Regions from separate parts of the Enterobacter sp. R4-368 genome, predicted to be linked through region 1. Evidence: predicted binding sites of a transcription regulator. Region 1 holds the regulator's gene; the other holds the start of a gene.
What was found. The regulator PhoB, encoded in region 1, activates phosphate uptake and scavenging genes when phosphate is short. The targets are predictions, from matches to a motif close to CTGTCATAAAACTGNCNNAT.

Region 1 (7,025 bases):
CGGACATTTCGCCCAGCGCACGCATAATGATATACGCGGCGACACCGCCAATAATGTAAGCCAGCAGCACGCTTGGCCCGGCCATTTTGATGGCGTCTGCGGAACCGTAAAACAGCCCGGTGCCAATCGCTGAACCCAGCGCCATAAAGCGAATGTGGCGGGTGCTTAGCCCACGCTTCAGCTTATTAGTACTTTCCATCGTTTCCACTGCCATTATTCAACACAAAAATAAAAAACCACGGAGCGCGTACCCCGTGGTTAAACAAACCGTGTTTGCTGCTGTTAATGCGCGCTGGAAGTCACTTGCCGTCCGGCGGCGCGATCCCAGATTGCGGCCAGAATCACCATCACCAGACCCGGCATCAACCAGGCCAGTCCCTGCTCCGCCAGCGGCAAGCGCTGTGTCCAGGCAGGAAGGTGTTCAGCAAACGCGGAGGCTTTCACGCCGTCAAGGATACCAAAAAGCAGGCTGATAAACATGGTCGGTGCGATAACGCGTGTTGAACTGTTCCAGAAGGAGCGGGTAAAACTCAGCACCACCAGTACGATACAGGGCGGGTAGATCATCGTCAGCACCGGAATCGAAATCTGAATCAGGTGGCTCAACCCGAGGTTGGACACCGCCATCGAGAAGATACCCAGAATAAACACCAGCGCACGATAAGAGAGCGGCAGATACTGCGCGAAAAACTCGGCACAGGCGCAGGTCAGGCCAACGGCCGTCACCAGGCAAGCGATGAAAATCAGCGCCGCCAGCAGGAAGCTGCCCGCACCGCCGAAAGTGTGCTGAACGTAAGCATGCAGAATGGCGGCACCGTTGGCAGACTGATCAACCAGCGAAGAGCTGTCTGAACCCAGGTGGAACAGCGCCAGATAAAGCAGCGTCAGACCCACGCCCGCCATCAGGCCAGCCCAAACGGTGTAACGGGTCAGCAGACGCGCTTCGGTCACGCCGCGCGAACGCGCCGCGTTGACAATCACAATGCCGAAAACCATCGCACCCAGGGTGTCCATCGTCAGGTAGCCGTTGACGAAACCGTTGGAGAAAGAGGCGTTCTGGTAGGCGTCCAGCGCATGGCTGATGGAACCCGCCGGCCAGACAATCGCGGCGATCGAGAGGATAGTCAGCGCGATGATTTTCAACGGGGCAAGGAAGTTACCCACGGTATCAAGCAGTTTGCCCGGATAGAGCGACACCAGGATCACCAGCGCGAAGTAAACCACGCTGTAAATCAGCAGCGGCATTGCGCCTTCGCCAGTCAGCGGTGCAATCCCGACTTCAAACGAGACGGTTGCCGTACGCGGCGTCGCAAACAGTGGCCCAACTGCCAGATAGCAAACCGTCGCCAGCAGAACACCCGCCACTTTACCAATCGGCGTGCTCAGGCTATCGACGCCACCACCCACTTTCGCCAGCGCGACAACGGTGAGCACCGGCAAACCCACAGCGGTAATCAGAAAGCCAAACGCCGCCGTCCAGACGTGTTCACCCGCCTGTAAGCCGACCATCGGAGGAAAAATAATGTTACCTGCGCCTACGAAGAGGGCAAAGGTCATAAAGCCCAGAGCGACTATGTCTCGTGGTTTTAAGTGATGGGTCATAAGTTTTACTGCCTGTGGATGTGGTGTCGTAAAGTGATGAATTATTGGCCTTTCCCGACCGAACAATAAAACGCCAATTGCGTGAAAAATCAGCGGGAAATGCTTTATGTACAACGTGGCGAAGAATAGTTTTTCGATTTACCACGCAAACACAGTCGGTCTGACAATGTATGGGGCGCAATTTAAACGCTTATAACGTTTAAAGGCAAGGTGGGATCGCAAAACCAGATGTTTATGCTGCATTGCAAAAAACAAGCAGTCAAATACTCCATTTATAGGAAAAACACATGGCTGATCATGCGAACAAAAAAGCAGCAGACGTACAAAATACGTTTCAGCTGTGGTAGACGGTGCGGGAAAGCGGCCTGTTTTCGCAGGCCGCTGGAAAGATATGCTGACAGCGCCTTCAGGAAGCGGCTTTTTTGGCAACCAGACGTTCCGGCAGGACAAAGCTAAAGCGGGTGCCCTTGCCCGGCTCGCTGACGATATCAAGGCGGCTTTCGTGGTGATTTACCGCGTGTTTGACAATCGCCAATCCAAGACCGCTGCCGCCAGTTTGCCGCGAGCGGGCTTTATCCACCCGGTAGAAACGTTCGGTCAGGCGCGGAATATGTTCTGCGGCAATGCCCGGTCCGTTATCTTCCACGCTAAATTCAGCGCCCTGCGGTACATGCTGCCAGCGCACAATAACGTGTGTGCCCGCTGGCGTGTGGTTGACGGCGTTATACACCAGATTAGAAATTGCGCTACGCAGCTGCTCCTCGTTCCCGAGCACTTTGAGCGTGTTATCCACGTCAAACGTGAACGTGTGTTTTTGCTGGCTGAGGGTTTGCGCTTCCCGTTCGACAACCCGCAGCATCATCGGTACATCAATGGTCTCGTTAGGGGGTAGCGTCGGTGCGGCTTCGATTTTCGACAGCGTGAGTAGCTGACGCACCAGCCCTTCCATCCGCGACGTTTGTTCACGCATGGTGTGCAACGCTTTTTCGCGCGGCGCCCCTTCCAGCGTTTGCTCCTGCATCATTTCCAGGTAGCCCTGCAGCACCGTTAACGGGGTGCGCAGTTCATGACTGACGTTAGCGAAAAAGTTACGCCGCGCGCCTTCCAGCTGGTGCATTTGCGTCACATCGCGCGCCACCATCAGCAGTTGTTGCTCGCTGTAGGGCATGACGCGAATCTCAAGATGCCGCCCATTATTTAGTACCAGGTGCAGAGGTCGGCCAAACTCCTGGTTCCTGATGTATTTCGTAAATTCGGGGTAGCGCAGTAAGTTAAGGATATTCTGGCCATTATCGTCCGGCCAGCGCAGCCCCAGCATCTGCTGCGCGAGACCGTTACACCAGAAAATCGCCCCTTCTTCCGTGGTGAGGATCACCGCATCCGGCAGCGATTCCGCACCGCTGCGAAAGCGTTTGATCAAATTTCCCAGTTCGCGGCGGCGCTTTTTGTTACGCATCTGCATCTGGTGTAGCCCGTAAAGTAGCGGCTCCCAGCTGCCGGTTCCCGGCGGCGGCGTCATGCTTTTATCGACCCATAACCACCAGGAAAGACGCAGTAAATTCCAGAAATGCCAGATCAGCAACCCGGTTACCGCGGCGAACAAAAACCAGGGCAGGTAACCGAAAATCGCGCCGAGAATAAAGGCGGGGATACAACAAAGGAGGAGCTCCAGCACCAGCCTTTTCCATGACAGCCGTTCCAGCACGCGTCACACTCCTGTCAAATTTCAGAAACGGGTCGAAAAACGATATCCCGTGCCGCGCACTGTTTGCACCATACGATCGTGGCCGCTGTGTTCCAGCGCTTTGCGCAGACGGCGAATATGCACGTCCACGGTTCTGTCTTCAACGTAAACGTTGGTTCCCCATACGTGGTTCAGCAGCTGTTCGCGGCTATAAACACGTTCCGGGTGAGTCATAAAGAAGTGTAAGAGTTTAAACTCTGTCGGTCCCATATCCAGCGGATTTTCACCGGTCATCACGCGGTGTGAGGAAGGATCGAGGCTCAGCCCCTGCATTTCAATCACCTCTTCCACCGCCATCGGTGAAATACGGCGCATCACGGCTTTAATACGCGCGACCAGCTCTTTCGGTGAAAATGGCTTGGTAATGTAATCGTCCGCCCCCGTTTCCAGACCGCGAACGCGATCCTCTTCCTCCCCGCGCGCGGTCAGCATCATCACCGGAATATCACGGGTCATCGCTTCGCGTTTAAGATGTTTAATAAACTGAATGCCAGAACCGCCAGGCAGCATCCAGTCCAGTAAAACCAGGTCGGGCCAGGGTTCGTTAAGTTGGTTCACCGCGCTGTCATAATCTTCAGCTTCCACCGGTTGAAAACCATTTTGCTCGAGCACGAAGCACACCATTTCACGGATTGGTGCTTCATCTTCTACGACCAGAATTCGTCTCGCCATAATTCGCCCTGTTTTAATTAAGTCGTCAGTATATGTAGCGGCGCCATTATGCGTCAGTTTTATGACAGATTTATGAATAAGATGACCGCTATATGACCCGCCCGGTGGCCGTGTGACAACGCAAATTTGCGTTCGGTTATGTCCCTCATCTGCTTAATGTTTATAATCTGCTTTACGCTTTTTCGCCATGGAACCGCTATGCGCATCATTCACACTTCAGACTGGCATCTGGGTCAAAACTTCTACAGTAAAAACCGCGCCGCCGAACATGACGCTTTTCTCGACTGGCTGCTCGCCGCCGCCGAAACGCATCAGGTGGATGCCATTATTGTCGCAGGCGATATTTTTGATACCGGTTCCCCGCCAAGCTACGCCCGCGAGCTTTACAACCGCTTTGTGGTCAAACTCCAGCAGACGGGCTGCCAGCTTATCGTGCTGGCGGGAAACCACGATTCCGTGGCCACGCTGAATGAATCAAAAGAGATCCTCGCTTACCTGAAAACCACCGTGGTGGCCAGTGCAGGTACCAGACCATTCCTGCTAAAACGCCGCGATGGCGAACCCGGCGCGGTATTTTGCCCGGTGCCGTTTTTACGCCCGCGCGACATTACCGTTAGCCAGGCGGGGCTTTCCGGGCAACAAAAACAGCAGCATTTACTGGCGGCGATCACCGATTACTATCAACAACAATTTACTGAGGCCTGTGAACTGCGCGGTGACAAACCACTGCCGATTATCGCCAGCGGCCATTTAACCACGGTGGGTGCCAGTAAAAGTGACGCGGTGCGTGATATTTATATCGGCACGTTAGACGCCTTCCCTGCACAAAATTTTCCCCCTGTGGATTATCTCGCACTCGGCCATATTCATCGCGCGCAGAAGATTGGCGGCCTTGAGCACATCCGTTACTGCGGTTCGCCCATTGCGTTGAGCTTTGATGAAACCGGGAAAAGCAAAAGCGTCAATCTGGTGACATTCGCCGAAGGTAAGCTCGCCGATGTCACGGCGCTGGAGGTGCCGGCAACCCAACCGTTAGCGGTGATCAAAGGCGATTTCGCTGAAATCTGCCGTCAGTTAGAACAGTGGCTCAATGCCCCCGCAGAGCCACCCGTCTGGCTGGATATTGAAATCGAAAGCCATGAATATCTGGCGGATATGCAACGCAAAATCCAGCTGGTAACCGAAGATTTGCCGGTCGAAGTGCTGCTGGTGCGCCGCAGCCGCGAGCAGCGCGAACGAATTCTTTCCGGCGAGTTACGCGAAACCTTAAACGAATTAAAAGTGGAAGAGGTGTTCGCCCGCCGCCTTGCGCTGGCAGAACTCGACGACACACAAAATGCACGGTTACACACGTTGTTTAGCGAAGCGCGCCAGGCGTTGGATGAGGAGAATGAAGCATGAAAATCCTGAGCCTGCGGCTAAAAAACCTGAACTCGCTTAAAGGCGAGTGGAAAATAGACTTCACCGAAGAGCCGTTTGCCAGTAACGGTTTATTCGCCATTACCGGCGCGACGGGCGCGGGGAAAACCACGCTGCTCGACGCTATCTGCCTGGCGCTGTACCACGAAACACCGCGCCTGAGCACCCTTTCGCAATCGCAAAACGATTTAATGACCCGCGATACGGCCGACTGCCTGGCCGAGGTGGAGTTTGAAGTGAAAGGCGTCGCCTACCGCGCGTTCTGGAGCCAGAGCCGCGCCCGCGGGCTGCCGGATGGCAACCTGCAAGCCCCGCGCGTTGAGCTGGCGGCCTGCGCCGATGGCAAAATCCTTGCCGATAAAGTGAAAGATAAGCTTGATCTTACCGCCTCACTGACCGGGCTGGATTATGGCCGCTTTACCCGTTCTATGCTGCTGTCGCAGGGGCAGTTTGCCGCGTTCCTCAACGCGAAGCCGCGCGAACGCGCCGAGTTGCTCGAAGAGCTGACCGGCACCGAGATTTACGGCCAGATTTCCGCCATGGTGTTTGAAAAACACAAAGCGGCGAAAACCCGGCTGGAGCAGTTGCAGGCGCAGGCAAAAGGCGTGGAACTGCTTAGTGATGAGCAGCGCCAGCAGCTTGCGCAACGTTTGCAGGCGCTTACTGACGAAGAGCAACGTTTGCTGGCAGGGCAGCGCGACATACAGGCGCAGGCCAACTGGCTGAACCGCGACGCGGAGTTACGCGCCGCGCGCGGACGCGCGCAGGCCGCACTGGTACAGGCTCAGCAAGCGCTGGCCGGTGCCCAGCCGCAATTAGCGGCGCTGGAACGTGCGCAACCGGCGCTGCAATTGCGCCCGCTATGGGATCGGCTTGAGGAGCAGCGTAAAGCGCTGGTTCGCACCCGCGCACAAAGCGAAGAAGTAAATACTCGCTTACATGCCAGCCTGTTACAGCGCGCACGCATTCGTTTTAGCGCCCAGCAGCAGCATGCAACATTGCAGAAAACGCAGAAAACGCTGGAAAGCTGGCTTGCTGAGAATGCCCGTTTTGAGCGCTGGCAGAACGAATTAACCGGCTGGCGCGTGTTGTTCAACCAGCTGGAAGAAGAGAAAAAACAGTGGCTCGGCCTGCAACAGCGTGTGCAGACTTACGAAGCGAAACTGCGCACCTTGCCTGAATCGACACTGGCAATGAGCGCGGAAGAGACGGCTGCGGCAATGGCGTTGTGCGCGCAAAACCGCCCGCTGCGCCAGCAACTTACCGCCCTGCATGCCCGTTTTGCTCCGCTGCGCAAACAGCTGGCGCAGCGCCAGCAGAGCTTGCTTGATTTACGCGCCGAGCAGGAAAAGATCAGCGCTGAACTGGCGCGCAAACGCGAGCTGTATAAAGAGAAAAACCAGCTGCTGACGGAAGTCACGACCATTTGCGAGCTGGAAAACCGCATCAAAGATCTGGAAAGCGAGCGCGCACGTCTGCAACCGGGTCACCCTTGCCCGCTGTGTGGCGCAACCGAACATCCGGCGATCGCGCATTATCAAACCCTTGAGCCAGGCGTCAATCAGGCACGGCGCAGCGCGCTGGACCT
Region 2 (7,025 bases), 440 kb from region 1:
AATGCCCGCTGACTTACCATCTTTTTTGGGGAGTGATCGCCCGTGATTGAACGCTATTTTGTGACCGGTACGGATACGGAAGTCGGGAAAACTGTCGCCAGCTGCGCGCTTTTGCAGGCGGCAAATCTGCGTGGTTTACGCAGCGCGGGTTATAAACCGGTGGCTTCCGGGAGTGAGATGACCGCAGACGGGTTACGCAACAGCGATGCGCTGGCGCTGCAACACCACAGCAGCCTGCCGATGGCGTATAAGACCGTCAATCCGTATACCTTCGCAGAACCCACATCACCGCATATTGTGAGTGCCGATGTGGGTGAACCCATTGATGCGCAGGTGATGTCCGCCGGGCTGCGCGCGCTGGAAACACAGGCGGAGTGGCTATTGGTGGAAGGGGCGGGAGGCTGGTTTACGCCGCTTTCAGAGACGCTCACTTTCGCCGACTGGGTGGTGCAGGAGCAGTTGCCGGTGATTCTGGTCGTTGGCGTAAAACTTGGCTGTATCAACCATGCCATGTTAACCGCACAAGCGGTGCGTCAGGCGGGGTTACGGCTGGCGGGCTGGATTGCTAACGATGTGGTGCAGCCGGGTAGGCGACACCCGGAGTATCTGGCAACGCTTCGGCGCGTGATGCAGGCTCCGCTGATTGGCGAAATTCCCTGGTTTGCCCACGCACCGGAAAAAGAAAAAACGGGTCATTATCTTGATCTCAGTGTCCTGACTCCGGTGTCATCCACTTTGAGAGCAGTGGATCATCAAGCAGTTTAACGTCGCCCTGCGCGACATTGCGCCCGCGGTGCAGCAGGCAGAAACGGTCGGCGACCCGGCGAATAAATGATAAGTGCTGTTCAGCCAGCAAAATGGTCATGCCAAACTCCTGGTTGAGCCGCACGATCAAATTGCCCAGTTTATGAATAAAAGCCTGCCCAAGACCGCGCGTTGGCTCATCCAGGATCAACAGCCGTGGGTGCGTAACCAGCGCCCGCGCCATCGCCAGTTGTTGCTGGTTATCTTCTGACAACTCCGCGCCACGTACCTGGCGAAGCTCATACAGTTCAGGGAACAAATCGTAAATATCCCGCCGCACTGCGCTGCCCGGTTCACTGCCGGCGCGCATCGCGACATGCAGATTTTCCTCAATGGTGAGTTGCGAAAAAATCCGCCTGTCCTGCGGCACATAGCTGATGCCGATGGCGCTGCGGTGTTCGGCTTGCAAAGAGAGCAAGTCGCGCGGCGGTGCGCCCGCTTCCTGCCAAATCATGCTGCCGCTTTCAATGGGTAAATAGCCGGTGATGCAATTCACCAGTGTCGTCTTGCCCATGCCTGGCAACCCAATAACTGATGTGCAGACCCCGGGGGATAAATCGAGGTCGACATTCCACAATGTATGCTGATTACCGTAATACTGGTTTACTGCCCGTAAGCTCAACATTGTCCGCTCCTTGTTTCGGCTCTGATGACTTTGATGATTCTGCAAAAGGCTTGCCAGAACATAAAAAAGGCTTTTTTTTCGGATGCCGCTGAGAAAAGTGGCTTTTAAAACGTGAGGAGGGAAGAAGCCAGGTAAAAATTCTGCACTTTGCCAGTGCTTGCAGTGTTGAGTTGTGGTGCAGCAATGGCTGGATCTGTGAGAACGATCTCATGCGGATCCTGCGTTTCGTTTGCCGATAATTATCAAAAAGAAAAGATAAAAAATTTTTAGCGGCGCCCGCCTGGGACAAAATGGGATTTGGCGGGAAGGCGAGGTATCCGGCCTGGCGGCAGTTATCCACTATTCCTGTGGATAACCTTGTGTATTAGAGTTAGAAAACATGCGGCAAGCGAGAGAGGACGCGGGTTGCGCCTGAATTGGTGTTAAACACGTCTTTTTAAGATTATTTTTAATAATCAAAAGGTTATATAAAAGCAATGCCTGTAAGAAAAGTGTCACCCGCTGCCACAAAACTTTCAAAGGCTCGCTTGACAAATGTTAAAAGAGGAAAAATTTTGGGGATAACCTGAAAGGGTTAGTGTTTTATCTTGTCCGCGCTGAAATTTGAGGGGAGAAGCGGTGCCCTAACGGGGAGTAGTACAGATTGCCTGTTTCGCTACTGTTTTTTCATCCAGTGTTATTTATTGGCAAAAGTGAACAGGGTGAGTAAAATGTGTTACCTGCCCGCTCATTCCTTCATCAGGTAGCCGTTCATGAGTAAACCGTTCAAACTGAATTCCGCTTTTCGTCCTTCCGGCGATCAGCCTGAAGCTATCCGCCGCCTCAAGGAAGGTCTGGAAGACGGCCTGGCGCACCAGACGCTGCTCGGGGTGACGGGTTCAGGGAAGACATTCACCGTCGCCAATGTGATTGCCGATCTCCAGCGCCCGACAATGGTGTTGGCACCGAACAAAACGCTGGCCGCGCAGCTGTATGGTGAAATGAAAGAGTTCTTCCCGGAGAACGCGGTCGAGTATTTCGTCTCTTACTACGACTACTACCAGCCGGAAGCGTATGTGCCAAGTTCTGACACTTTTATCGAAAAAGATGCCTCGGTGAACGAGCATATCGAGCAGATGCGTCTGTCAGCGACGAAGGCGCTGCTGGAGCGTCGCGATGTGATTGTGGTGGCCTCTGTTTCCGCCATCTACGGTCTGGGCGATCCGGATCTCTACCTGAAAATGATGCTGCATCTGACTAAGGGCATGATCATCGATCAACGCGCGATCCTGCGTCGTCTGGCGGAGCTGCAATATACCCGCAACGATCAGGCGTTCCAGCGCGGCACTTTCCGCGTGCGCGGCGAAGTTATCGATGTCTTCCCGGCGGAATCTGACGATCTGGCGCTGCGTATCGAATTATTCGATGAAGAAGTTGAGCGCCTGTCGCTGTTCGATCCGCTGACCGGCCATATTGAGTCGGGCATCCAGCGCTTCACCATCTACCCAAAAACGCACTATGTGACGCCGCGCGAGCGGATCGTGCAGGCGATGGAGGAGATCAAAGTTGAACTGGCGGAACGTCGTAAGACGCTGCTGGAAAACAATAAACTGCTGGAAGAGCAGCGGCTCAGCCAGCGTACGCAGTTCGATCTGGAGATGATGAACGAGTTGGGCTACTGCTCGGGGATTGAAAACTACTCGCGCTATCTTTCCGGGCGCGGGCCGGGCGAGCCGCCGCCGACGCTGTTCGACTACCTGCCAGCCGATGGTCTGCTGGTAATCGATGAATCCCACGTGACCATTCCGCAGATCGGCGGGATGTATCGCGGCGACCGCGCGCGTAAAGAGACGCTGGTGGAGTACGGTTTCCGCCTGCCGTCGGCGCTGGATAACCGACCGTTAAAATTTGAAGAGTTTGAAGCGCTGGCACCGCAGTCAATTTATGTTTCGGCGACGCCGGGCAATTACGAGCTGGAGAAATCGGGCAGCGAAGTGATTGATCAGGTGGTGCGCCCGACGGGGCTGCTCGATCCGGTAATTGAAGTGCGTCCGGTGGCGACTCAGGTGGACGATTTGCTCTCTGAAATTCGCCAGCGCGCCGCGATTAACGAACGTGTTCTGGTGACGACGCTGACCAAACGCATGGCGGAAGATCTCACCGAATATCTGGAAGAGCATGGCGAGCGGGTGCGTTATCTGCACTCGGATATCGACACCGTTGAACGTATGGAGATTATCCGCGATTTGCGCCTTGGCGAGTTCGATGTGCTGGTCGGCATCAACTTGCTGCGTGAGGGGCTGGATATGCCGGAAGTCTCGCTGGTGGCGATTCTGGATGCCGACAAAGAGGGCTTCCTGCGTTCTGAGCGCTCACTTATCCAGACGATTGGCCGTGCCGCACGTAACATCAACGGTAAAGCGATTCTGTATGGCGACAAGATCACACCGTCGATGGCGAAAGCGATTGGCGAAACCGAGCGTCGTCGTGAGAAACAGCAGCGCTATAACGAAGAACACGGTATTACGCCACAGGGGCTGAACAAGAAAGTGGTGGATATTCTGGCGCTTGGCGAAGGGCTGGCGAAGACGCGTGCGAAAGGGCGTGGTAAAACGCGCACGCCTGCGCAGGTGGAAGCGGCTGAACTGGCGCTCTCGCCGAAAGCGCTGCAGCAGAAAATCCACGAACTGGAAGGTCAGATGATGCAGCATGCGCAAAATCTGGAGTTCGAAGAAGCGGCGAAAGTACGCGACCAGTTGCACCAGTTACGCGATCTGTTTATTGCCGCATCCTGAAATCCGTGCGATGACATGACAGCACAAAATAACAAAAAAGAGAGCCTGTCCGGGCTCTCTTAATGTTGGCTTAACCTACGCCTGACACACTGCCCACCGGTATTCTGGAGGGCAATCTGATGCAACAATTTAAGGTTCGTGAGTTTTTCGCTGTCGCTTTCACGCTGGCGTTAGTGATTGTTTTTGCCCGTCTGTGGGTGCTGACCTACTGATTTATGCCTGGCGGGCGCCGGGGAGAAATTTTACCCACGCCCGTACGCCAGATTGCGTCAGCCGGTTGTGTAAAAAGAACTGCGCGTCATGCAGTTGCGCGATACGCGACACAATGCTTAATCCCAGGCCCGCGCCGCCATAGCGGCTGTCCATACGCACGAAGGCTTTACTGAGCTCTCCGCTGCGACTTTCATCAATGCCCGGCCCTTCATCTTCCACCGCCAGTACCGGTGCGGCAGCGTTTTCGATACGTACGGTAATGGCCGATCCTGTCGGGCTATAGCGGTGGGCGTTTTCCACCAGGTTTCTCACCAGCAGCCGCAGCAGCGTGGCGTCACCGGCAACCGCAATGTCCCTTTCTGGCTCTGCAATTTCCAGCGTCTGTTCGCGCGCGGTCAGCATCTGTTCCAGTTCACTGCGCATGGGTTGCACCACATCCTGCAACAGCATCACCTGCTGGTAACTCCCTGCGGAGAAAGACTGCCCGACGCGCGCCAGCAGTAATAGCTGGGCAATGTTTTCCGTCATTTGCTCAAGGCGCTGCACCAGCGGGTCGACGTTGATGCCGCTGGTTTTCGCCATCAATTCCAGATGCAGACGTAACCCCGCCAGCGGCGTGCGCAGCTCATGGGCAACGTCGGCGGTAAACAGCCGCTCCCTGTCGAGGGTTAGCGTCAGGCGGGAGACCAGCTCGTTAATCGATGAGGTAACCGCTTCCACTTCGCTGACGCTGTTGTTGAGCGTGATGGGTTGCAGGTTGTTCGGTGTGCGTTTATTCAGCTCTTCCTGCAGCTCAAGCAGCGGACGGGTAATGGCTTTCACCGCCTGCATACAGAGCAGCAACGCCAGCCCGATGATCAACAGGCTTGGCACCAGCAGGCTGGCCACTGCTTCGCGGACTTCATGCTCGATATGTTTGCGGTTGTTGTGATTATGAATGGCTGCCTGCACCAGCAGCTGGATTTGCTCTTCGCTTTCATGCCACAGCCAGAACACGCTGACCAACTGGCAAAACACCAGAATGCCACCGATGGTGAGTAACAAACGGCGGCGCATGCTCCAGCGCCTGAAATTGAAGAGCGCCATCAATCAGCTCCGTTCCTGCGGTTGTACCAGCATGTAGCCAAACCCGCGCACGGTACGGATACGCGATTTACCGATTTTGTCGCGTAAATTATGGATATGCACTTCCAGCGTATTCGTCGACGGTTCGTTATCCCAGTTGTAAATATCGTTATAGAGGATCTCCCGGTGTACCGGGCTTTCGGCTTTCAGCATCAGGCGCGATAGCAGGGCGTACTCTTTTGGCGTCAGCTCCAGCAACTGGTTATCCAGCCACGCCTGGCGGCGGGTCACATTCAGCGTCAGATTACCGTGGCTGATTTCGTTATCGCCCTGATTATTATGGCGACGCAACAGCGCGCGAATGCGGGCGTTCAGCTCGTCCAGCGCAAAGGGTTTGACCAGGTAGTCGTCTGCACCGGTATCCAGCCCTGCCACGCGATCTTCAAGCGTATCGCGGGCGGTGAGGATCAATACCGGCAACGTATATTTTTCGCGGCGCAGCCGGGTGAGCAGATGCAAACCGTCTTCATCCGGCAGACCCAAATCGAGCACCAGCAGGCTGTAATGGCCGTTTGCCAGACACAGCGCAGCTTCATGCGCGGTAGAGACGCCATCGCAGGCGTACCCTTCGCTTTGCATCGCCAGAATCAACCCCTGCAACAGCAGAGCATCATCTTCAACCACCAGAATCTTCATTTCAACTGCCCCCGGCACGCGGTTAAAAGATCGTCTTCAGCACGGTACTCTTTCGTGCTGACACCCAGTATACCCAACATCGTCGGGAAGAGGTTGTCCTGTGAAACTGCCTTCTCCCGCGCATTTTTTTGCAGACACTGACTGTTCACGCCATAACGCGTTTGATACTCCTGCGACAGCCAAATCAGCAGCGGAACATGTTTTTGTGTTTCCGGCGCAATGGAGTACGGCAGGCCGTGCAAGTAAACGCCATTTTCGCCAAGCGACTCACCGTGATCGGAGAGATAAACCAGGCTGGTGGTGAATTTATCCTGCTTCGATTGCAGCAATTTTATTGCTTTATCAACAATATAATCGACGTACAAAATGGTGTTGTCGTAGGTATTAATCAGCTGCTGCTGTGAGCAGGTCTGAATTTCATTGGTATCGCAGGTCGGCGTAAATTTACGGAACTGCGCCGGGTAGCGGTTGTAGTACGTCGGCCCGTGGCTGCCGATGGTGTGTAATACAATCACCCCGTCACCCTGCAATTTATCGATATAACTGGCGAGATCGTGGAATAAGATCTCATCCTGGCATTCGCCTTTAATACAGTAATCCGGCAAGTTTAATTGCGTCATATCCTGATGCGGAACACGATCGCATGCGCCTTTACAGCCACCGTCGTTCTCATTCCACAGCACGTTAATTCCCGCACGTTGGATAATATCCAGCAACCCTTCCTGATGCGCCGCCAGTTGATCGTCATAATGGGCGCGTGTCATACCGGAGAACATGCACGGTACGGAGACGGCGGTCGCCGTCCCACAGGAAGCGGTGTTCTGAAAGTAAATAACATTATCCTGTTT

Region 2: uvrB (excinuclease ABC subunit UvrB) is a predicted target of PhoB. The motif match lies at 1,931-1,950, and genes of this name have one in related genera.

The regions. Positions count from the first base shown of each region.
Region 1 covers NC_021500.1:4,125,955-4,132,979, reverse strand. Annotated here, with positions in the region: gene proY (proline-specific permease ProY) at 1-199, opposite strand, end outside; gene brnQ (branched-chain amino acid transporter carrier protein BrnQ) at 283-1,602, opposite strand; gene phoR (phosphate regulon sensor histidine kinase PhoR) at 2,009-3,307, opposite strand; gene phoB (phosphate response regulator transcription factor PhoB) at 3,329-4,018, opposite strand; gene sbcD (exonuclease subunit SbcD) at 4,217-5,419, shown strand; gene sbcC (exonuclease subunit SbcC) at 5,416-7,025, shown strand, end outside.
Region 2 covers NC_021500.1:4,570,845-4,577,869, forward strand. Annotated here, with positions in the region: gene bioC (malonyl-ACP O-methyltransferase BioC) at 1-50, shown strand, start outside; gene bioD (dethiobiotin synthase) at 43-765, shown strand; gene H650_RS21350 (ABC transporter ATP-binding protein) at 707-1,429, opposite strand; gene H650_RS25800 (hypothetical protein) at 1,392-1,769, opposite strand; gene uvrB (excinuclease ABC subunit UvrB) at 2,182-4,203, shown strand; gene pmrB (two-component system sensor histidine kinase PmrB) at 4,417-5,502, opposite strand; gene pmrA (two-component system response regulator PmrA) at 5,506-6,177, opposite strand; gene eptA (phosphoethanolamine transferase EptA) at 6,174-7,025, opposite strand, start outside.